2 linked regions of the Actinospica robiniae DSM 44927 genome follow. Each later gene encodes a partner of the first gene's protein in a complex. Links are inferred from orthologs where the notes say so. Each region holds a gene or a part of one and is shown on either strand. Other genes may lie near its edges. The genes, in order: tig and rpsG.

The links.
Region 2: the proteins of tig (region 1) and rpsG are in contact, whole or in part, in a crystal structure (PDB 3GTY), measured with the Thermotoga maritima proteins. The link is inferred for Actinospica robiniae DSM 44927 from one-to-one orthologs. Residues at the interface, in WP_004081061.1 of Thermotoga maritima: Glu122, Val124, Val129, Leu130, Tyr133, Glu188, Gly259, Ile262, Tyr263, Glu266, Ser270, Glu273, Gln274, Glu277, Arg308, Gln311, Ile312, Ser315, Tyr316, Glu325, Arg329, Arg336, Leu363, Phe366, Trp367, Arg373, Leu377, Arg381, Leu384, Glu387; in WP_004081843.1 of Thermotoga maritima: Lys34, Lys52, Lys55, Glu59, Arg62, Gln63, Glu66, Asn67, Lys69, Val71, Arg95, Ala109, Lys110, Lys111, Gly112, Arg113, Pro114, Glu117, Glu121, Ile124, Ala125, Tyr127, Asn128, Asn129, Thr130, Gly131, Lys135, Asp139, Arg142, Met143.

The regions. Positions count from the first base shown.
Region 1 is NZ_KI632511.1:5,205,867-5,216,770, reverse strand. What follows is about bases 3,250-6,224. They hold tig (trigger factor), read left to right. Parts: upstream 3,250-4,036; coding sequence 4,037-5,413; downstream 5,414-6,224. Other genes in these bases: ACTRO_RS21930 (ATP-dependent Clp protease proteolytic subunit), read left to right, coding at 5,787-6,224. Also shown: ACTRO_RS21970 (RDD family protein), read right to left, coding at 1-38; ACTRO_RS21960 (pentapeptide repeat-containing protein), read left to right, coding at 828-1,550; ACTRO_RS21955 (hypothetical protein), read right to left, coding at 2,299-2,646; more of ACTRO_RS21930, read left to right, coding at 6,225-6,374; ACTRO_RS21925 (ATP-dependent Clp protease proteolytic subunit), read left to right, coding at 6,403-7,068; ATP-dependent Clp protease ATP-binding subunit ClpX, read left to right, coding at 7,215-8,510; ACTRO_RS43665 (hypothetical protein), read right to left, coding at 8,901-9,716; ACTRO_RS21910 (valine--tRNA ligase), read left to right, coding at 9,966-10,904. UniProt on the Bacillus subtilis protein: Involved in protein export. Acts as a chaperone by maintaining the newly synthesized protein in an open conformation. Functions as a peptidyl-prolyl cis-trans isomerase.
Region 2 is NZ_KI632511.1:5,409,065-5,419,776, reverse strand. What follows is about bases 1-2,783. They hold rpsG (30S ribosomal protein S7), read left to right. Parts: upstream 1-1,048; coding sequence 1,049-1,519; downstream 1,520-2,783. Other genes in these bases: fusA (elongation factor G), read left to right, coding at 1,614-2,783; rpsL (30S ribosomal protein S12), read left to right, coding at 675-1,049; ACTRO_RS22930 (protein kinase), read left to right, coding at 1-230. Also shown: more of fusA, read left to right, coding at 2,784-3,734; tuf (elongation factor Tu), read left to right, coding at 3,815-5,008; ACTRO_RS22900 (glycosyltransferase), read left to right, coding at 5,733-6,917; ACTRO_RS22895 (arabinofuranosyltransferase), read left to right, coding at 7,017-8,915; ACTRO_RS22890 (bifunctional glycosyltransferase/CDP-glycerol:glycerophosphate glycerophosphotransferase), read left to right, coding at 9,287-10,712.

The sequences.
Region 1 (10,904 bases):
GGCGTGGACCACGGGTCCTGGTTGGGCGTCTGACTCATCGATTCCTTACCTTCTAGGCAGGCCGCGCGAAGCCCCGCCCCATGGCACGGCCCCCGCAGCCACCTGTTCGCGGTTGGTACTCCTGCTGACCCGACGGGGGCGGTGCATCCGATGCCCCCGAGCGACTCGCGGTGATCAATGCCTTGAGCTATCCGGTCCCCGGCGCCCAAGTGTGCCCCAGCGTACGGGCGTGCGCCAGCCCTTGACTCCAACGATCCGCCCCCGTTCACCTTCAGCGCATCCGCCGTCTTTCCCGTCGCTCCAGAGCCCAAGTGACTACTGCCATACCAGCCATCCAGAAGACGGCTGTCCGATCGAGCTGGCCAGGCGACAGGCGAGGGGAGCCCCAGAGACTGTTCCCGCAAAGAACAGCGGCCCCCGCGAACAGGAGGCTGACCAGCCGGTCCCACGCGGGCCGCCGAGAGGTCGCCCGCCCCCACGGCCGGGTGAGGCGGTAGATCGCGCCGAGGAGAAAGCCGATCACGACCGGCACGCCGACTACGGCGCCGTTCCACCGCCAACTCAACCACGCCAGACCCCCGAGTACCGCGCTGATGCCAACTATCAAGACCTTGCCCCGAGCCGACAACGGCTTCCCGTCCGCGCTCGGGCGCCGGTCGACTATATCTGCCCCCTGAGTCATGTCGTCAGGATACTCCGGCCACAAGCTGCGCCCGCCCGCGAGCAAGGGCCTCTGCCGCGCGCGTGCTCTACCGTCTGCACTATGGCTGCCTGGGAGTCGGAGAGAGCCGGATCGCTTCACTCGGCGTTATACGGAGGCTGCAAAAGTGTCCACTGACGGCCTGTCGGCATTCATAGCCCGCCTGGCGCAGGCGCGCCGTGCCAGAAGCCTCCGGCGGGCCGACTCGAAACCGGCGTTCGATGCCCCCCTGAGCAGTGTCTTCGCGGGCGGATTAGTCGAGCTCGTCGACCCGGGCGGGACCACCCTGGCGTACGCGGACCTGGCCGGCGCAGACCTCAGCGATGCGAACCTGCCTTACATGAATCTGTCCTCCGCGGACCTGACCCTCGCAGACCTGACGGATGCGTGCCTGGCCGGCGCGACGCTGACCGAGGCGAAGCTGGCGAACGCGATCCTGGTCGGCGCAGCCCTGGCCGGCGCTGACCTGACCCATGCAGACCTCACCCAAGCGGACCTGACTCAAGCGAACCTCACCAACGCGAACCTGTCTCATGCGGATCTGACCCGCGGACGGCTGGAACGTGCGAACTTGACTCAGGCAATCATGGCCGCCGCAAACCTCGCCGATGCGGACCTGACCGGTGCAGTGCTGACCGACGCGGACTTGACCCGCGTGAACCTGAAGGGCGCGAATCTGACCGACGCGGATCTCGACGGCGCGAACCTTCGCTCATGCATGCACGCATCCGGCGCGCTTATCCGGGGCGCCCGATTCTCGGAGCGCACCCTCTGGCCCAGCGAACTCGCCGCCGGAATCCGCGCACGGTCCGAGGCGTTCAGCTTCGGCCGGTGGCGTGTGACGCGTTAGGCCCGGCGGCGAGTGGGCCCGTCTCTCGGACACCCGAAATCGGGAGTCCGAGAGACCTCGCAGACCCCTGCGAAGTGCCTGCGCGCTCGCGCTCGTCCTCGCTCTCGCGCTCGCGCTCGTCCTCGTGAGAAGCCACGCGGATAGCTCGGTGGCCGCGTCAGGCAAGTCTCCGCTCAGGTTCAGGTCGAGCTGCCCGGAGAGCAAGTCCTGCAGCCACCAGCCGGCCATCCACGCAAGTCGCTGATCGGCGTGCCGCCCCGGAGTCGCAGCCCATCGGGTATCTCGTCGACCGGTACGGCCAGGACAGCCAGCTGCTCCGTGATCTGGCTTGGCTACACAGGCTCCAAGGCCAGCGCGCGCTAGCGAACAGGGCCGCGCTCATCCACCAGTACGGTCGGAACGGACAAGAACACATCTCGGTCAACAGGTCCATAGGCGACGTTGAAGTGTCGAGCCGGTACGACCAATCTCGGATTCCCACGGCACTGCTGAACCGCGTCACCGCCTCGCGAGCTTTTCGTCCAGGACGTAGTGATCCACTGCACTGTGATCTGCACTGCGACCGCCTTTTGAGCCTGAGGCTTCGGATCCACCCGTCCAACGTGCGCCCACGGAAGCGGCGGGCGCACCTTCTGCTTGTCCACAGCCTGAGGAGAACCGGCGGTCCGAGAGGCCACGCGGAGTCTCACGAAGCGGCCAAACTCGGCTCGAACGCTCCATCACCGGGCCTACAGGCAGGGCCTGAATGTCATTCCGTTGGCGGCTGCTCGACGCTGAGAGACTCGGCAACCACCTCGATACGAGGCCCCATCGCGTTGATGACCACCCAGACCTGCTCGCTCACATTGTTGTGATGGTGAATCAGGTGGCGCGCCGCGTCCGGCCACCGGCCCTCGCGCGGCAACTCAAGCACGGATATCTCATCGACGAAGACAGTCTCGCTGTCCTCCATCACGAACATCCCCACACCCTCAAAGACCAAGGTCCCCACCAGGTGGGGCCCGCGGTGCAACCCCACCCGTGCCCACGATCCGCGCCAATCATTCAGAAAGGCGACCGCGCCAAGCTCGCAGCCCACATACGCGCTCAGATCCACCGGCCCAAGCTACAAGCCGGCTCCCGAGCAGCGCACGCAAGCGCTGCCCGCCACGAGACCGCGCCGCGCACTCACGCGCGAGCGGCAAAGGGCTGCGTTCTCAGCGGGCCCTAACGATCCTTGGGCCGGTAAGCGTGCCGATCCACGACCCAACGCTCATAGCGGTCGCGCCCGTAGAGCCAGCCGAGGTAGCCCGTCACACACACAGCCCCGGCCACGAGTCCGCCGACGGCGCCCTTTACCGACCACTGGTCGAGAAGCGTGGTCCACAACCCAGCATTCGCCAGGCCGATGACTACCCGCCTGTCAGGGTGCACATCAGATTTCTGTCTCCCCACGGGGCCAAGCATCTCGCGCCAACACGCGGGCTTCAACAACGCCATCGGGCCAAGGCGACAACCCCCAAGCCTTCCACCGCTGGCTCGCACCCCAACCGCGGCGGCTCGTTGGAGAACCCTCAGTGGGGCGAGCCCATCTCAGAGTCACAACCCCCTGTGCCGGGACCCAGGCTCTCAGCGGCCAAGAGCCCTCCCGTGCCAGAAGGTGCCCGCCGTCCACCAGCGGGATCACCTCGCCCTCGCGAAGTGGTCCTCGTATCCGGCTAGAAAGCGCATAGCCTCTCCTCACGGTCACCCAGGCTCGGCCAGAGTCATCGGCCCGGCCGGCTGCGCAGCGCCAAATCCGATGATCCTAACGACGGGCCGGCGCAGGCTGAGGCTGATTCTGGCTCGCGTATGGTCCGCGACGGCTGATTGAACTGCCTAAGAACGTCCACTGATGAGACAAGCCGACCGCAGGTGCACCCCACGTGAGGCACACCCCGACCAGCAAAAAGACCCCCTCGCCGAGGGGGTCCATGGAGCGGACGACGGGAATCGAACCCGCGTAGCTAGTTTGGAAGACTAGGGCTCTACCATTGAGCTACGTCCGCGTGCGCACGCCTATCTTGCCACATGATGACGCGGGCCCGTGCCAGGATTCCGGCTGCGGCAACTCGGGTGCGGCGTGGGGGTCGGAGCGGGTACGCTTCGCTCGCCGGGGTGTGGCGCAGCTTGGTAGCGCGTTCGCTTTGGGAGCGAAAGGCCGTGGGTTCGAATCCCGCCACCCCGACTCCTGCATCTACCTCCACCGCACGTGCTCGCCGCTCCGCCGGGGCGGGGCGGAACGGGCGCGCAGGCGGGGGATCGGCGCTTCTCGCCGCACCGGCCTCCTGTGATCTGCACATTTATCACCCCCGGGGGGTCCGCGGGGTACGATGGGCGCGCAGGTGCGGTATCGGCGTGCGGATCAGCCGCCCGCCGGCGTGGGCCAGTGCCAGCACTTCCCTAGTGCCGACGTCCGGCGCGGCGCCTGCAGCCAAGACCGAAGTCCCAACGAGGAGACCACTGCTGTGAAGAGCGCCGTCGAGAATCTGGACCCGACCCGGGTCCGGCTCACCGTCGAGGTTCCCTTCAATGAGCTCAAGCCCAGCCTCGACGCGGCGTACAAGAAGATCGCCGAGCAGGTGAACGTGCCGGGCTTCCGCAAGGGCAAGGTGCCCCCGCGAGTCATCGACCAGCGGTTCGGCCGCGGCCCGGTGCTCGAGGAGGCCATCAACTCGGCCCTTCCCGACCTGTACGGCAAGGCCGTTTCCGAGGCCCAGCTCGAAGTCGTCGGCCGGCCCGACGTGGAGGTGACCGACCTGACCGACGGTGAGCAGCTGAAGTTCACCGCCGAGGTCGACATCCGCCCCGAGTTCACGCTGCCCGAGTACAAGGGCCTCGAAGTCGAGGTGGATGACGCCGCCGTCGACGACGAGCAGGTCGACGAGCAGCTCGAGAGCCTGCGTAAGCGCTTCGGCTCGCTGGTCGGGGTCGAGCGCGCGATCGAGGACGCCGACTTCGTCAGCCTCGACCTCGAGGCCTCGATCGACGGCGAGGTGCTGGAGGACGGCACCGCCACCGGCGTCTCCTACGAGGTCGGCTCCGGCAACATGGTCGACGGCCTCGACGAGGCCGTGCTCGGCAAGGCCGCCGGCGACACCGTCGAGTTCCGCAGCACCCTGGTCGGCGGCTCGCACGCCGGCGACGAGGCCGACATCAAGGTCGTCATCGGCTCGGTCAAGACCCGCGAGCTGCCCGCCCTGGACGACGACTTCGCCCAGCTCGCGAGCGAGTTCGACACCCTCGACGAGCTGCGTGAGTCCGTCTCCGCGCGGCTGGCCAAGTCGAAGAAGTTCGAGCAGGGCGCGCAGGCCCGGGACAAGGTCCTCGAGGCCGTGCTCGAGCAGCTCGACTTCCCGCTGCCGGCCAAGGCCGTCGAGGCCGAGATCACCTGGCGCAACGAGCAGCTCGACCAGCAGATCGAGGCCGCCGGGATGACCCGCGATGGCTTCTTCAAGCTGCAGGAGCAGACCGCCGAGGAGTTCGCCGCCGACCTCGACAAGCAGGTGCGCGACGGCATGAAGGCGCAGTTCGTGCTGGACAAGCTGGCCGACGCCGAGGAGCTCTCGGTCAACCAGGGCGAGCTGACCAACCACCTGATCCGGCGCGCGGCCGGCTCCGGCATGAGCCCGGACCAGTTCGCCCAGTCCGTGGTCCAGTCCGGCCAGATCCCCGCCCTGGTGGGCGAGGTGCGCCGGGGCAAGGCGCTGCAGCAGATCCTGGACGCCGCCGTGGTCAAGGACGCCTCGGGCAACGTGGTGGACCTGGCCGAGCTCGCCGCCGCGGAGACCGACGCCTTCGGCCGTGCCCCGGGCGACGAGCACTTCGGGCACGCGCACGAGTAGGAGTTCCAGGGAGAGAGCTGCTCTGCTCTCCTGCGCTCAGCGTGGACGGTGAGGGTCCTCCCGGGCCCCATCTTCTGCGCCCGACGTGGACAGTGAGCGACCCTCCCGAGGGCCCCATCTTCTGCGCCCGACGTGGATAGTGAGCGACCCTCCCGAGGGCCCCATCTTCTGCGCCCGACGTGGACAGTGAGCGACCCTCCCGAGGGCCCAATCTTCTACGCCTAGAGCGAACAAGCGACCCTAATCCGCTGCCGATCATCCGGCACGGGTTAGGGTCGTTCCCATTAGGGATCGCGGCGAGAGCCGCTGAGGATCGCACCTTAGAGCTGAACAGGTGGACGACGTGACGAATCAGAACTCCCACTCACCCCGGATGGCAGGCCTGGACGGTCCCGGCGGCCTCAACGACCAGGTGTTCAACCGGCTGCTGCGCAACCGGATCGTCTTCCTCGGCCAGCAGGTGGACGACGACATCGCCAACACCCTGTGCGCCCAGCTGCTGCTGCTCAACGCAGAGGATCCCACCAAGGACATCTGGTTCTACATCAACTCCCCGGGCGGCTCGGTCACCGCGGGCATGGCCATCTACGACACCATGCAGCTGATCAGCAACGACGTCGCCACGGTGGCGATGGGCATGGCGGCCTCGATGGGCCAGTTCCTGCTGAGCGCGGGCACCTCGGGCAAGCGCTACGCCCTGCCGAACGCCGAGGTGCTGCTGCACCAGGGCTCCGCGGGGCTCGGCGGCACGGCCTCGGACATCAAGATCCAGGCGGAGCGGCTGCTGCGGATGAAGCGCCGCATGCTCGAGCTGACCGCCCAGCACACCGGGCAGACCTTCGATCAGGTCGAGCTGGACTCCCAGCGCGACCACTGGTTCTCCGCCCAGCAGGCCAAGGACTACGGACTGATCGACGAGATCTTCACCTCCTCGGCGCACGCCGCCGCCGCCGAGGCCTGACCGCCCGCCCAGAGAGAAGGACACTGACATGTCTCACCCGTCCGGCCTGGACGCGCGGCACTCCTCCGCGCACAGTCCCAACGCCCGGTACATCCTGCCCAGCTTCATCGAGCGCACCAGCCAAGGGCTGCGGGAGCACAACCCTTACTCGAAGCTGTTCGAGGAGCGCATCATCTTCCTCGGCGTGCAGATCGACGACACCTCCGCCAACGACGTCATGGCGCAGCTGATCACGCTCGAGTCGATGGACCCCGACCGGGACATCACCATGTACATCAACTCGCCCGGCGGGTCGTTCACCGCCTTGACGGCGATCTACGACACCATGCAGTTCGTGAAGCCGGACATCCAGACCGTGTGCATCGGCCAGGCCGCCTCGGCCGCCGCCGTGCTGCTCGCGGCCGGCACCAAGGGCAAGCGGATGGCCCTGCCGCACTCGAAGATCCTGATCCACCAGCCGTACACCGAGACCGGCCGCGGGGACCTGATCGACCTGGAGATCCAGGCCACCGAGATCCTGCGTATCCGCACCACGATGGAGCAGATGCTGGCCCGGCACACCGGCAAGACGGAGGAGGACGTGCGCGCCGACGTCGAGCGTGACAAGTACCTCACCGCGGCGGAGGCGCTGGACTACGGTCTGGTCGACTCGGTCCTCTCCACCCGCGCGGAAGCGCTGGCGAGCGGGGCCTGACGGGTGATCGCGCAGGCGGGTCCGGGCGTGGTCCGGGCCCGCCTGGCCCCGCAGGGGCCCGCGAAGCGGTACCTTCAGATAAGCGAGTCATCCACAACAGGGCACCCCGGTCGTCTCTTCGTCTTTCCGTGAAGGAGAACCACCCCGTGGCACGCATCGGTGAGGGCGACCTGCTCAAGTGCTCGTTCTGCGGAAAGAGCCAGCGGCAGGTCAAGAAGCTGATCGCCGGACCCGGCGTGTACATCTGCGACGAGTGCATCGACCTGTGCAACGAGATCATCGAGGAAGAGCTCGCCGGCGTGGCCGAGCACCGCTGGTCGGAGCTGCCGCGGCCCCGGGAGATCTGCGAGTTCCTCGATCAGTACGTGATCGGTCAGGAGGAGGCCAAGCGCGCCCTGGCGGTGGCCGTCTACAACCACTACAAGCGGATCCAGGCCGGCGACACCAGCCGGGCCAACCGGGACGAGACGGTGGAGCTGGCCAAGAGCAACGTGCTGCTGCTCGGCCCGACCGGCTCGGGCAAGACCTTCCTGGCGCAGAGCCTGGCCCGGATGCTCGACGTCCCCTTCGCCATCGCGGACGCGACCGCGCTGACCGAGGCCGGGTACGTCGGCGAGGACGTGGAGAACATCCTGCTCCGGCTGATCCAGGCGGCGGACTTCGATGTGAAGAAGGCCGAGACCGGGATCATCTACATCGACGAGGTCGACAAGATCGGCCGCAAGAGCGAGAACCCCTCGATCACCCGTGACGTCTCCGGCGAGGGCGTGCAGCAGGCGCTGCTGAAGATACTGGAGGGCACCATCGCGGCGGTCCCGCCGCAGGGCGGCCGCAAGCACCCGCACCAGGAGTTCATCCAGATCGACACGACGAACATCCTGTTCATCGTGGGCGGCGCGTTCTCCGGGCTCGAGCGGATCATCCAGGCGCGGGTGGGCAAGCAGGGGATCGGCTTCGGCGCGCAGCTGCGCAGCCGGGCGGAGCTCGACGCGCAGGACGTGTTCGCCGAGGTCATGCCGGAAGACCTGATCAAGTTCGGGATGATCCCCGAGTTCATCGGCCGGCTGCCGGTGATCACGCACGTGCGCAACCTGGACACGGCGGCGCTGCGGCGGATCCTGGTGGAGCCGAAGAACGCCCTGGTCCGGCAGTACCAGCACCTGATGGCGCTGGACGGGGTGGAGCTCGAGTTCTCCGAGGACGCCCTGCAGGCGCTGGCGGACCTCGCGATCCTGCGCGGCACGGGTGTGCGCGCGCTGCGGGCGATCATGGAGGAGGTGCTGATGTCCATCATGTACGACGTGCCTTCGCGCCGGGACATCGCGCAGGTCCTGATCACCGCGGAGACAGTGCGCGAGCGGGCCAACCCGACCCTCATCCCGCGCGACTCGCCGCTGCGCGGCGGGCCGAACCCGCGGGTGCCCCGGGAGAAGTCGGCCTGAGCCGCTCCAAGCCCGCCTGAGCGGCCTCAGCGCTCGCGCATGCCCGCGGTGCCGTCCGTACCCGCTGTGCCCACTTGCGCGTGCCCACGGCGCCCACAACGCCGCGCTGCCCGCCCCGGCCCGGCCACGACGCCCGCACTGCCCGCCCCGCGCGCCCAGGCGCGCGTGCCGAAGCCGCCGGAACCCGGTTGCCCGCACGCAACCCGGTCCGGCCCGCCGTCGGCAGCCCCTCCCCACCACGGGCCCGCCGCGGACGCCTGCCCCGTCTCCTCGCGCCCCGTTCTCCAGCCGACCTGATGGCCTGATGGCCCGACCTGGATGTACTGATGCCCTGACGGACAGATGATCTGACTGCGCGACGACGCGACGACGCGACGGCCTGACGCCCGGTCAGCCCTGCTCGGCGGCGGCGCGCATCTCGTCGGCGGTGGTGGCCGCGTCGTCGAGGGAGTCCGAGTAGAACACCTCGAGACCGCCGAAACTGGTGTCGTCGTCCCAGTAGCAGAACACCACGTCCACGTCGTCGACGTTGCGGCTGCCGCAGGAGAGCGCGCCGTCGGAGGCGGTGGTGTCCTCGTCCTCGGCGTTGCTGATCTCAGAGCCCTTCATCATCGTCGCGACGAAGGAGCTCGGGTCGTAGCCCGACAGCTTGTCCTTGCCGTCGGTGCTGAGCTGCGAGATCGCCTGCGCCTCGAACAGCTCGGTGACCTCGTCGTCGCCGTCGTCGTTGTAAGCCGCGACCACCGGGTCGGGGTACAGGTTGGACTTGGTCAGTTCGCCGCGCATCGACGAGACCGCGCTCTTGGCGTCCGAGCTGTTGAGCAGCGTCAGCCCGCTGACGCTGCTCGGGATGCGCAGCGAGCTGGACGAGGACGACGAGTCGTCGGTCGACGAAGTCTTCGGCGAGCTGGAGGTCGACGCCCCGGGCGTCGCGCTCGGCTGGCCGTCGGCGGTCAGGCTCGATGTGCCCGACTTGCCGGTGAGCATGACGGCTGCCGTGATGCCGCCCCCGGCGACGAGTACCGCGGCCACGACCGTGGCGATCAGCGTGCCGTTGGTCTTCTTCGGCGGCGCGAAGTTCGGATACTCCGGCTGCCCGTACGCCGGCTGTCCGTAGCCGGGCTGCTGCTGGTAGCCGCCTGACTGCGCGTCATAGGGGTACGGCTGCTGCACGGGGGGCTGTCCGTAGCCGGACTGATCCGGCATCGGCTGCTGTGGGTAACCGCCCTGCTGCCCCCAGGCGGGGTTCTGCGGCGGCTGTTGCTGCGGCTGTTGCGGCTGTTGCGGCTGTTGCGGATACGGCTGCTGGGCGTACGGATTATTCGGATCGTACGGCGTTTGTCCTGACGAATCTCCCCACGACATGCAGTGAACCTACCCCGTCAGCCGGACCGGGCGGCACGGTAGGCAATAACGGATGCGTACCGGTCTGCTCGGGCTCCGTACAATCGTCTTGTGAACGATGCCTCCGCCTCTCAGAGCCAGGGCAGCGCAGCCGCTGCCGCCACCTTGCCGCCGCAGTATGCGCCGGCCGAGGTAGAGGGGAAGCTCTACGAGCGCTGGGTAGCCGAGGGCTACTTCGTGGCCGACGCCACGAGCTCGAAGCCCGCGCACACCATCGTGATCCCGCCGCCGAACGTCACCAGCGTGCTGCACCTCGGCCACGCCCTCGACGTGACGATCCAGGACGCGATCACCCGCCGCAAGCGGATGCAGGGCTTCGAGGCGCTGTGGCTGCCCGGGACCGACCACGCCGGCATCGCCACCCAGAACGCGGTGGAGAAGCAGCTGGCCAAGGAGGGCAAGTCCCGCCACGACCTCGGGCGCGAGGCATTCGTCAAGCGCACCTGGGAGTGGAAGGAGGAGAAGGGCGGCGCCATCCTCAACCAGATCCGCAAGCTCGGCGCGAGCGTGGACTGGACCCGGGAGCGGTTCACCTTCGACGAGGTCCTCTCCCGCAGTGTGCTGACGATCTTCAAGCGGCTCTACGACGACGACCTGATCTACCGGGCCGAGCGGATCATCAACTGGTGCCCGCGCTGCCTCACGGCCCTGTCCGACGCCGAGGTGGAGCACCACGACGACGAGGGTGAGCTGGTCTCGATCCGCTACGGCGAGGGCGCGGACGCCATCGTGGTGGCCACCACCCGGGCCGAGACGATGCTGGGCGACACGGCCGTGGCGGTGCACCCGGACGACGAGCGGTACGCGCACCTGGTGGGCACCGAGGTGGAGATCCCGTTCACCGGCCGCCGGGTGCCGATCGTGGCCGACGCGCACGTGGACCCGAAGTTCGGCACCGGCGCGGTGAAGGTGACCCCGGCGCACGACCCGAACGACTTCGAGATCGGGCAGCGCCACGGCCTGCCCAACCTGGTGGTGATGGACGAGCGC
Region 2 (10,712 bases), 210 kb from region 1 along the record:
CCGCCCCGCACACCAGCACGCCGGTCACCCACTCGGCCAGCCCGTCGCCCTCGGCCAGCCCTTCGGCCAGCGCCTCGCCCAGCGCCTCGCCGTCCGCGAGCGCGTCGCCGAGCGCACCGGCACCGAGCGTCACCCCGTCCGAGTCCACCTCGTCCTCGAGCGCGGACGGCGGCGGCGATTCCTCGCCCACGCCCACGGCCGGGGCCAGCCAGGCCGCCCCACCCGCGTAATTCCGGTGCAAGCAGGTCGCGGCGCATGAGAGGATGGCGCAGGCGCGGTGTACCGACGCGGCGAAACGTAAACCGGTCGTTTTGACCGGAAGGCGGGTGCGTCGGTAGGCTCTCGCCTGATGCTGGGGTACCCCCGGCTTTGCCCGTGTGCGCGCGTATTCCCGGGGCTTGACCCCAGGACCCTGCGATGGCGGACGTCCGGTAATGGACCGCACGGGGCTTGGTTGACTCCTCACGCGCTGTCTCGGCAAAGCGTGAGCGGGGCGACACACCCGACCTCGTGGGCGGGAGCAAGCGCTGCGAAGCCGGACAAACCCCCAGCACGACCCAGAGGCACCCGCGAGGGTGCGACATTCGCCAGAGGACGCCTGGCGGCCCGTACGACGTCTCCGGACGCCGGCGCGGGTCGGCCGAAGGCTTGGCTGAACGAAAGACGGAGACGTAGTGCCTACGATCCAGCAGTTGGTCCGCAAGGGCCGGCAGGACAAGGTCTCGAAGACCAAGACTCCTGCGCTCAAGGGCAGCCCGCAGCGGCGCGGAGTGTGCACGCGCGTGTACACCACCACCCCCAAGAAGCCGAACTCCGCTCTGCGCAAGGTCGCCCGTGTGCGCCTTTCCAGCGGCATCGAGGTCACGGCCTACATTCCCGGTGTCGGCCACAACCTGCAGGAGCACTCGATCGTGCTCGTGCGTGGCGGCCGTGTGAAGGACCTTCCCGGCGTGCGGTACAAGATCATCCGCGGCTCGCTCGACACCCAGGGTGTCAAGAACCGCAAGCAGGCCCGCAGCCGCTACGGCGCCAAGAAGGAGAAGAAGTAATGCCTCGTAAGGGTCCTGCCCCGAAGCACCCGGTCGTCATCGACCCGGTTTACAACTCTCCGCTGGTGACCGCGCTGGTCAACAAGGTCCTGCTGGACGGCAAGCGTTCGACCGCCGAGCGCATCGTCTACGGCGCCCTCGAGGGCTGCCGCGAGAAGAGCGGCACCGACCCGGTCATCACGCTCAAGCGGGCTCTGGAGAACGTCAAGCCGTCCATCGAGGTCAAGTCCCGCCGCGTCGGCGGCGCGACCTACCAGGTGCCGGTCGACGTCAAGCCCGGCCGCTCGAACACGCTGGCGCTGCGCTGGCTGGTCAGCTACTCCCGCGCCCGGCGCGAGAAGACGATGACCGAGCGGCTGATGAACGAGCTTCTGGACGCTTCCAACGGTCTGGGCGCCTCCGTCAAGCGACGCGAGGACACCCACAAGATGGCGGACGCCAACCGCGCGTTCGCGCACTACCGCTGGTAGTAAGGGGTATCGGCCGCCGACGGGTACCACGCGGCGGCGGCCTCCCGCCCCCCTGAGCATCAACCCCTCGACTCGCGAAAGTAGACGAGCCACCATGGCCACGAACGCCGCCGTAGACCTCGCCAAGGTCCGCAACATCGGCATCATGGCGCACATCGACGCCGGTAAGACCACCACGACTGAGCGCATCCTGTACTACACGGGCATGAGCTACAAGATCGGTGAGGTCCACGACGGCGCCGCCACCACCGACTGGATGGAGCAGGAGCAGGAGCGCGGCATCACCATCACCTCCGCCGCGGTGACCTGCCACTGGAAGACGGAAGACGTCGACCACACCATCAACATCATCGACACCCCCGGTCACGTGGACTTCACCGTCGAGGTCGAGCGCTCGCTGCGCGTCCTCGACGGCGCGGTCACCGTGTTCGACGGTGTCGCCGGCGTGGAGCCGCAGTCGGAGACGGTATGGCGGCAGGCCGACCGGTACGGTGTGCCCCGAATCTGTTTCGTCAACAAGCTCGACCGCACCGGCGCCGAGTTCCACCGCTGCGTGGACATGATCGTCAGCCGCCTCAACGCCATCCCCCTGGTGATGCAGCTGCCGATCGGTGCCGAGGCCGACTTCAAGGGCGTCATCGACCTCGTGAAGATGAAGGCCCTGATCTGGAACATCGAGGCCAAGCTGGGCGAGATGTACGACGAGGTCGACATCCCCGCCACGCACGCCGAGATCGCCGACGAGTGGCGCAACAAGCTCGTCGAGACCATCGCGGAGAACGACGACGAGCTGATGGAGCTCTTCCTCGAGGGCACCGAGCCCACCGAGGAGCAGCTGTACGCGGGCATCCGCCGCGCCACCCTCGCCTCGAAGCTCACCCCGGTCTTCTGCGGCACCGCGTTCAAGAACAAGGGCGTCCAGCCCCTGCTCGACGCGGTCGTGCGCTACCTGCCCTCGCCGCTGGACGTCCCCTCGATCGACGGCCACGCCGTCGGCGACGAGGAGGAGATCCTGCACCGCAAGCCCTCCGACGATGAGCCGCTGGCGGCGCTCGCGTTCAAGATCATGAGCGACCCGCACCTGGGCAAGCTGACCTTCGTGCGGGTGTACTCGGGCCGTCTGGACGCCGGCTCGCAGGTGCTCAACTCGGTCAAGGGCCGCAAGGAGCGCATCGGCAAGATCTACCGCATGCACGCGAACAAGCGTGAGGAGATCCCGTCGGTGGGCGCGGGCGACATCGTCGCCGTCATGGGCCTGAAGGACACCACGACCGGCGAGACGCTGTGCGACTCGGCCAAGCCGGTGGTCCTCGAGTCGATGACCTTCCCGGCCCCGGTCATCCACGTGGCGATCGAGCCGAAGACCAAGAGCGACCAGGAGAAGCTGGGCACCGCGATCCAGCGGCTCGCCGAGGAGGACCCGTCCTTCTCCGTGCGGACCGACGAGGAGACCGGCCAGACGATCATCGGCGGCATGGGCGAGCTCCACCTGGAGATCCTGGTGGACCGCATGCGCCGCGAGTTCAAGGTCGAGGCGAACGTCGGCAAGCCGCAGGTGGCCTACCGCGAGACCATTCGCCGCGTGGTGGAGAAGGTCGAGTACACGCACAAGAAGCAGACCGGTGGTTCCGGTCAGTACGCGCGCGTGATCATCAAGCTCGAGCCCCTCGAGGGCGACGGCGAGGGTGACAACGGTTACGAGTTCGTCAACGCGGTCACCGGTGGCCGTATCCCGCGGGAGTACATCCCGTCGGTGGACGCCGGCGCCCAGGAGGCGATGGAGTTCGGCGTCATGGCCGGCTACCCGCTGACCGGTGTGAAGGTGACCCTCCTCGACGGTCAGTACCACGAGGTGGACTCCTCCGAGCTCGCGTTCAAGATCGCCGGTTCGATGGCCTTCAAGGAGGCGGCCCGCCAGGCCAGCCCCGCGATCCTCGAGCCGATGATGGCGGTCGAGGTCACCACGCCCGAGGACTACCTCGGCGATGTGATCGGCGACCTCAACTCCCGCCGTGGCCAGATCCAGGCCATGGAGGAGCGGTTCGGCGCCCGGGTCGTCAAGGCCCTGGTTCCGCTGTCCGAGATGTTCGGCTACGTCGGCGACCTGCGGTCGAAGACCTCCGGCCGGGCCTCGTACAGCATGCAGTTCGACTCCTACGCCGAGGTTCCCCGGAACATCGCGGAGGAGATCGTCAAGAAGGCGCGCGGCGAGTAGCCCAAGCCGACCCACCTGATCAATCCATGCCGCCGGGGCATCCAGCCGTCCGGCACCGCACCAGTCCACAGGAGGACAAAGTGGCGAAGGCGAAGTTCGAGCGGACTAAGCCGCACGTCAACATCGGCACCATCGGTCACATCGACCACGGTAAGACGACTCTTACCGCGGCGATCACCAAGGTGCTGCACGACAAGTACCCGACGCTGAACCAGGCGTCGGCGTTCGACCAGATCGACAAGGCTCCCGAGGAGCGTCAGCGCGGCATCACCATCTCGATCGCGCACGTCGAGTACCAGACCGAGAAGCGCCACTACGCGCACGTGGACTGCCCGGGTCACGCGGACTACATCAAGAACATGATCACCGGTGCCGCCCAGATGGACGGCGCGATCCTGGTCGTGGCCGCCACCGACGGCCCGATGCCGCAGACCAAGGAGCACGTGCTGCTCGCCCGCCAGGTCGGCGTCCCCTACATCGTCGTGGCTCTGAACAAGTCCGACATGGTGGACGACGAGGAGATCCTGGAGCTCGTCGAGCTCGAGGTCCGCGAGCTGCTCTCCGAGTACGAGTTCCCGGGCGACGACGTGCCGGTCGTGCGCGTCTCCGCGCTCAAGGCGCTCGAGGGCGACGCCGAGTGGGGCGAGAAGCTGCTCGGTCTGATGGACGCCGTCGACGAGTCGATCCCGCAGCCGGAGCGCGAGACCGACAAGCCGTTCCTCATGCCGATCGAGGACGTCTTCACGATCACCGGTCGTGGCACCGTCGTCACCGGTCGTATCGAGCGCGGCATCATCAAGGTCAACGAGACCGTCGACATCGTCGGTATCAAGACCGTGAAGCAGACGACCACCGTCACCGGTGTCGAGATGTTCCGCAAGCTGCTCGACGAGGGCCAGGCCGGCGAGAACGTCGGTCTGCTGCTGCGCGGCATCAAGCGCGAGGACGTCGAGCGCGGCCAGGTCGTCATCAAGCCGGGTACGGTCACGCCGCACACCGACTTCCTCGGCCAGGCTTACATCCTGTCGAAGGACGAGGGCGGTCGCCACACCCCGTTCTTCAACAACTACCGCCCGCAGTTCTACTTCCGCACCACGGACGTCACCGGCGTCGTCACCCTGCCCGAGGGCACGGAGATGGTCATGCCCGGCGACAACACCGAGATGTCGGTCAAGCTGATCCAGCCGATCGCCATGGAGGAGGGCCTGCGCTTCGCCATCCGCGAGGGCGGCCGCACCGTGGGCGCCGGCCGGGTCACCAAGATCGTCGCCTAGTTGCCGCGGGTGTAGATCGAGAGCGCGAGCGCCCTCGAGATCACCTTCCAAAGCCGATCCCCGGCTCCCCCCATGGGGGGAGCCGGGGATCGGCTTTTTTGCGCCGGGCAGACGGTGGCCGCACGCGGCCGTCGCTGGCTGGTGACGCCCGCGTTCACGAACAAGAGGTCGAAGACGCACCCGGCCGGCCGCTGTCGCAGAGCCGTGATCAGCGCCTGTCTGTTGCGGTGGCCGCGCATGAAGGACAACGCTGCGGGCGCGCGGCAAAGCCCACGAGGCGATCCGAGTGCTGTCCGATCAGGCTTCTGAGCTCCGGGAGGCATTGTGAGAATTGCGACGAAACGGGCCAAGCGTTATCGCGAGTCTCAGCGCGGTCCGGGGCCGCACACCAGCGACACGTACTGATTCCATCGCACGGCCGCTACAGTTCGGCGACGAATTGTTTCTTTCAGCCCCCGTTCAGAGATAATTCACGCGGGGTGAAGAGGTTGATGGTGGAGCGGGAGGCAACGACATCATCGCGCGGCGACGATGGACGTCCCGTGCCCACTCCTGGCCATGGCTGACCGGATGGACCGACTTCCCGGGCCGTCCGAACGCAGCCGCGGACTCGCCGGCGAGATGCCGCGCGGCCGCCGCCCTGCCCCTGGTTCAGTCTTGTCAGCGCCCGCACGTGGGCGGCTGGCTTAGTGGTTGAGGAGATCTAGTGGAACTCTCCGTGGTCATGCCGTGTCTCAATGAGGCGGAGACCGTCGAGACCTGCGTCCGCAAAACGCTGACGTTCTTCCGTGAGCAGGGCATCGACGGCGAGGTGGTCATCGCCGACAACGGCAGCACCGACGGAAGCCAGCAGCTCGCCGCGGACGCCGGCGCCCGGGTCGTGCCGGTCAGCGCCAAGGGCTACGGCAATGCCCTGATGGGCGGCATACGCGCGGCCCACGGCACCTACGTGGCCATGGGCGACGCCGACGACTCCTACGACTTCGCCACCCTCGGCCCCTTCCTCGAGGACCTGCGCGGCGGCGCCGACCTGGTCATGGGCAACCGCTTCAAGGGCGGCATAGCCCCCGGCGCGATGCCGCCGCTGCACCGCTACCTGGGCAACCCGGTGCTCAGCTTCGTCGGCCGGCTGCTGTTCCGCAGCGAGATCGGCGACTTCCACTGCGGGCTGCGTGCCTTCAACCGCGAGTCGATCCAGCGTCTCGGCCTGCAGACCACCGGCATGGAGTTCGCCAGCGAGATGGTCGTCAAGGCCACCCTGGCGAAGTACGACATCCGGGAGCGGCCCACCACCCTCTCCCCGGACGGCCGCTCGCGCGCCCCGCACCTGAGCACGTGGCGCGACGGCTGGCGCCACCTTCGCTTCCTGATGCTCTACAGCCCGCGCTGGCTGTTCCTGATCCCCGGCCTGCTGCTGATGGCCATCGGCCTCATCCTCGGTGTCGCCCTCGAGTTCGGGCAGTTCTCGGTCGGCGGCGCCCACCTCGACGTGGACACGCTCGTGGGTGCCTCCGCGATGCTCGTCATAGGCTTCCAGGCGGTGATATTCGCCTTGCTGACCAAGGTCTACGCGATGGAAGAAGGCTTCCTTCCACACGACGGCCGGGTAGCGCGCATCCACCGGTTCTGGAGCCTGGAAAAGGGCCTGGCCGTCGGCGGCCTGCTGGCGCTGCTCGGACTGGCCGGGCTGATCGCCTCGGTGAGCCACTGGCACGGCGCCGGCTTCGGAAACCTCGACCCGCGCAACGAGCTGCGCATCGTCGTCCCGTCCGCGGCCGCGTTGATGATGAGCCTGCAGGCGATGTTCGCCTCGATCTTCGCCAGCATCCTGGGCATCCGTCACCACGCCGCCCCGGCCGAGCAGGAGTCCGAGCCCGCCGCGCCCGCGCCCGAGCGCGTCGGCGTCTGATGCGATCCGGCCGCGTCCAAGCACTCGAGTCGATGACGGCGGCGCCCTCGGCGCACGCCGGCGTCGGCGTACCACCTCTACCGTCGAAGTTGGTCCGCTGTGCTATCTGAACTGATCTCCCAGACTCCGGCCCAGAGCTCGCACGCCGAGGAGAACGAGCAGGCCGCGCCCGTCGACCTCAGGAAGGTCGCTCTGGTCACCTGCGTCACGTGGCTGGTGCTCCTGCCGGTGGCCTGGTTCGCCCCGAGGGCATTGCACATCGACCCGTTCTCGCTGCGCGGCACCATGCTTCCGGTCGCCGCGGCCGCGATCCTGATCGCCGTGGGGCTCGGGATCGGCCGCTGGCGCCCGGCCCACGTGTGGTCGGCGAGCGCGGGCATGTTCGCGGCCTGGGTCGTGTTCGCCTTGCGGCAGGCGCTCAGCGGCACGCCGTTCGGGTTCTACGGCATGACCGACGACATGGTCCGGATGGCCGCCTCGGCCACGCGCTACTCCGTCACCGCCGTTCCGAGCGACGGCATCGTGGCCGGCGTGCCGACGGAGTACCCGCCGCTGTATCCCTGGCTGGTCGGCCGGGCCTCGGCGATCACCGGTGTCCCGGCGTGGCAGCTGTTGCCCATGGCGGAGATCGCGGTCACCGCGATCGCGGTGCTCGCCGCGTTCCTGATCTGGACGCGGCTGACGCGCTCGGTCCCGCTCGGCCTCGCGGCGGCCGTCGTCGGCTTCGCCGTCTACCACAGCCCGTGGAAGGCGTACGAGCTGCTCTCCCTCGGCATTACGGTCGCGTGGTCGCTGCTGGTGCTGTGGCGTCCGCCGAGCGGTCGGCTGCACTGGGTGTCCGCGGGCGTGATCGGCGGATTCCTCCTGCTCAACTACCAGGGCTACCTCATGTACGCGGCGCCCGGGTATCTGGTGCTGGCCTTCGTGACCTGGCGGGCCTCGGCCGAGCGGCGGGGGTATGCGATCTACCTCGTGAAGGTCGTCCTGCTGACCGTGATCGTCGCCTCGCCGTTCCTCATCCCGCTGGCCTGGCAGCGGCTGACCGGCGGCGGACAGTACGTCGCCGACCTCTTTCCCGCGACCACCATCGCCGACGACTGGCTGCCGTTCCTGTCGTTCTCGATCCTCGGCGCGTTGCAACTGGCCGGCCTCGCCGGGATGGTGTTCGCGCGCTCGCGGAGGTGGTGGGCGTACCCGCTGCTGGTGCTGACGCTCGGCACGTACGCATACCGGCTCATCTACTCGGTCTACTTCGTCATGAGCGGCCACACCGGCATGATCCATCACGCCGCGGTCATGACCGACTACCTGTTCGCGGTGGCCGGCGTCCTCACCGTCGTGGACGGCACGGCCTGGCTGCTGCCCCGGGTCAAGGTAGTCCGGCCGCGCCACCTCGGTGCGATCGCGCTGACGGTCGTGATGGCGTGGACGGCCAACATGTGCTGGCAGGTGTGGACGCCCAACCCGACCGGCAGCGCCCTCACCGCGACGAGCACGAGCGGTCTGCAGAACCCGCTCATCCTCGCCTACACGCAGCCCTCGCAGAGCGGCCACCGCGCCCGCGACCTGAGCATCGACCAGACTGTGTGGTTCCCGGTCACCCCGATCCGCGAGTTCGTGGACTCGGTGCTGGGCAACGGTGCCGAGCCGTCCACCCTCTCGTACTCCGAGCAGATGTTCGCGTTCCAGCCGTGGCACGGCTACATCACCGTCGACCGGACGGCGACGATGTCGACGGTCAACTGGGACAAGCGTTACGCGCAGCTCGAGGCTCTGTCGCAGATCCCTGATCCGCAGCAGTTCGCCCGGTCCTCCGCGAACACTGAGTTCGGTGGCATCGACGTGTTCATTCTGCGCAAGAAGTCGAACGGCTGGGTGTTCTCGCCTGAGGACTGGTCCCAGAGCATCGTCTTCCAGCCCGCGCAGTTCAGCTCCGCGCAGTTCGTCGTCGACGACACGCTGCCGAACAACACGGTCGTGGTGGTGCGCCGCCCCTGAGGCCGATGGGACGCGGTTGCCGAGCCGGCCCCGGTCGTACCGGAGATCGCACACGTGGACAGGCCCTGCCAGAGCAACGGTTCCCGCTTCTGCGGGGCCGTGCTCGAGCAGGGCCTCGCAGGGGTGGAACCACGACGCGGCCGTCACCTGCGCGCTTCACCGGCGCGCGGGTGACGCTGGAGAGTGACCATCCGGTTGGCGAGGGTGACGGCAAGGTTGCTTCGTTGACCCTAATGGGTGAATGAAGTATAAAGATTCGACTGGTTGTTGGGGCCCACTGGGGTGTTATGCCCGATTTGCACCAGTGTAGAGGGAAATTTTCGCGTGTGGGCGGACTTCTGTCTGCTCTGTGTCAACCTGTGGAGTTGCGTGTGACCAGGGAGTTCGATTCTCCGCGGCTGACCGTGGTGGTACCGATCTACAACGTCGAGCGGTATCTCGCGGAATGCCTCAGCTCAGTGGAGGCGCAGAGCTTCCCGGACTTCGAGTGTGTGATGGTGGACGACGGGGCCACCGACTCGAGCGCCGCGATCGCCCGCTCCTTCAGCCTCCGCGACCCGCGGTTCCGTCTGATCAGCCAGGCGAACGCGGGGCTCGGCGCGGCCCGCAACGCCGGCGTGCGGGCGGCGCATCCGGAATCGGAGTTCCTGGTCTTCCTCGACAGCGATGACACCGTCCCCAACTACGCCTACAAGCTGATGGTGGACACCGCGCTGGAGACCGGCTCCGAGATCGTGTCCGGCAACGTGCAGACCTTCACGGTCTCCGGCGGGGCACAGCAGTCGCCGATGCACCGCAACATCATGAAGTCCACGCGGCTGACCACGCACATCTCCCGCGACCGCAGCCTTTTCTACGACCGTCTGGCGCCCAACAAGCTCTTCCGCTTCGACTTCTGGCGCGAGCACGGCTTCCGCTTCCCCGAGGGCGTCCTCTACGAGGACAGCCCGCTGACCCTGCCGGCGCACTTCGAGGCCAAGCAGGTCTCCGTGCTGGCCACGTCGGTCTACAACTGGCGGCAGCGCGAGCCCGGCGAGCAGCTGTCCATCACCCAGCGGCGCTTCGAGCCCAAGGCGGTGCGCGACCGTGTGTCCGCGGTGGACTCGTTCAGCCGTTATCTCGCCAAGCGGACACTCGAGGACAAGAAGTTCCGCGAGCACAAGGCCTACTACGACAAGATCGGCCTGACCAGCGAGATCAACGTCTTCCTCAAGCTGCTGCCGGAGGGTGACGCGGAGTTCCGGACCGCGTTCCTCGAGTCCGCCCGGCACTTCGTCGGCCAGGTCGACAAGGAGACCCTGGAGCGGCTGCCCGCGCTCATGCGGCTCAAGTGGCACCTGATCGGCAGAGGGCTGATGCCCGAACTGCTGCAGGTGCTCGCCTATGAGGCGAAGAAGGAAGTCATGCCGGTGGTGCGCGGGCTGCGCCACCGGTACGCGAACTACCCCTTCTTCGAGGACAAGGCACTGGACGTGCCCAAGTCGGTCTATCAGGTTGACCGCGAACTCAAGCTCAAGTCCAGGGTGGATTCCGTCGTGTGGCGCGACGGCAAGATCGTGCTCGGCGGCTACTCGCTCCTGCAGTGCGTCAACGTGCACGAGAAGCGCATGTCGGTGAAGATGATCGCGCTGCGCTGGGGCAAGTCGCGCAAGCTCGTGCCGCTGATGACGCACACCGTGCACCGCCCGGACGTGACCGCGGAATCCGGTCAGCCGCGCTACTGCTATGACTGGGCCGGCTTCGAGACGGTCATCGACCCGGAGCGGCTCAAGGTCGACGGCCAGTGGCGGGAGGGCA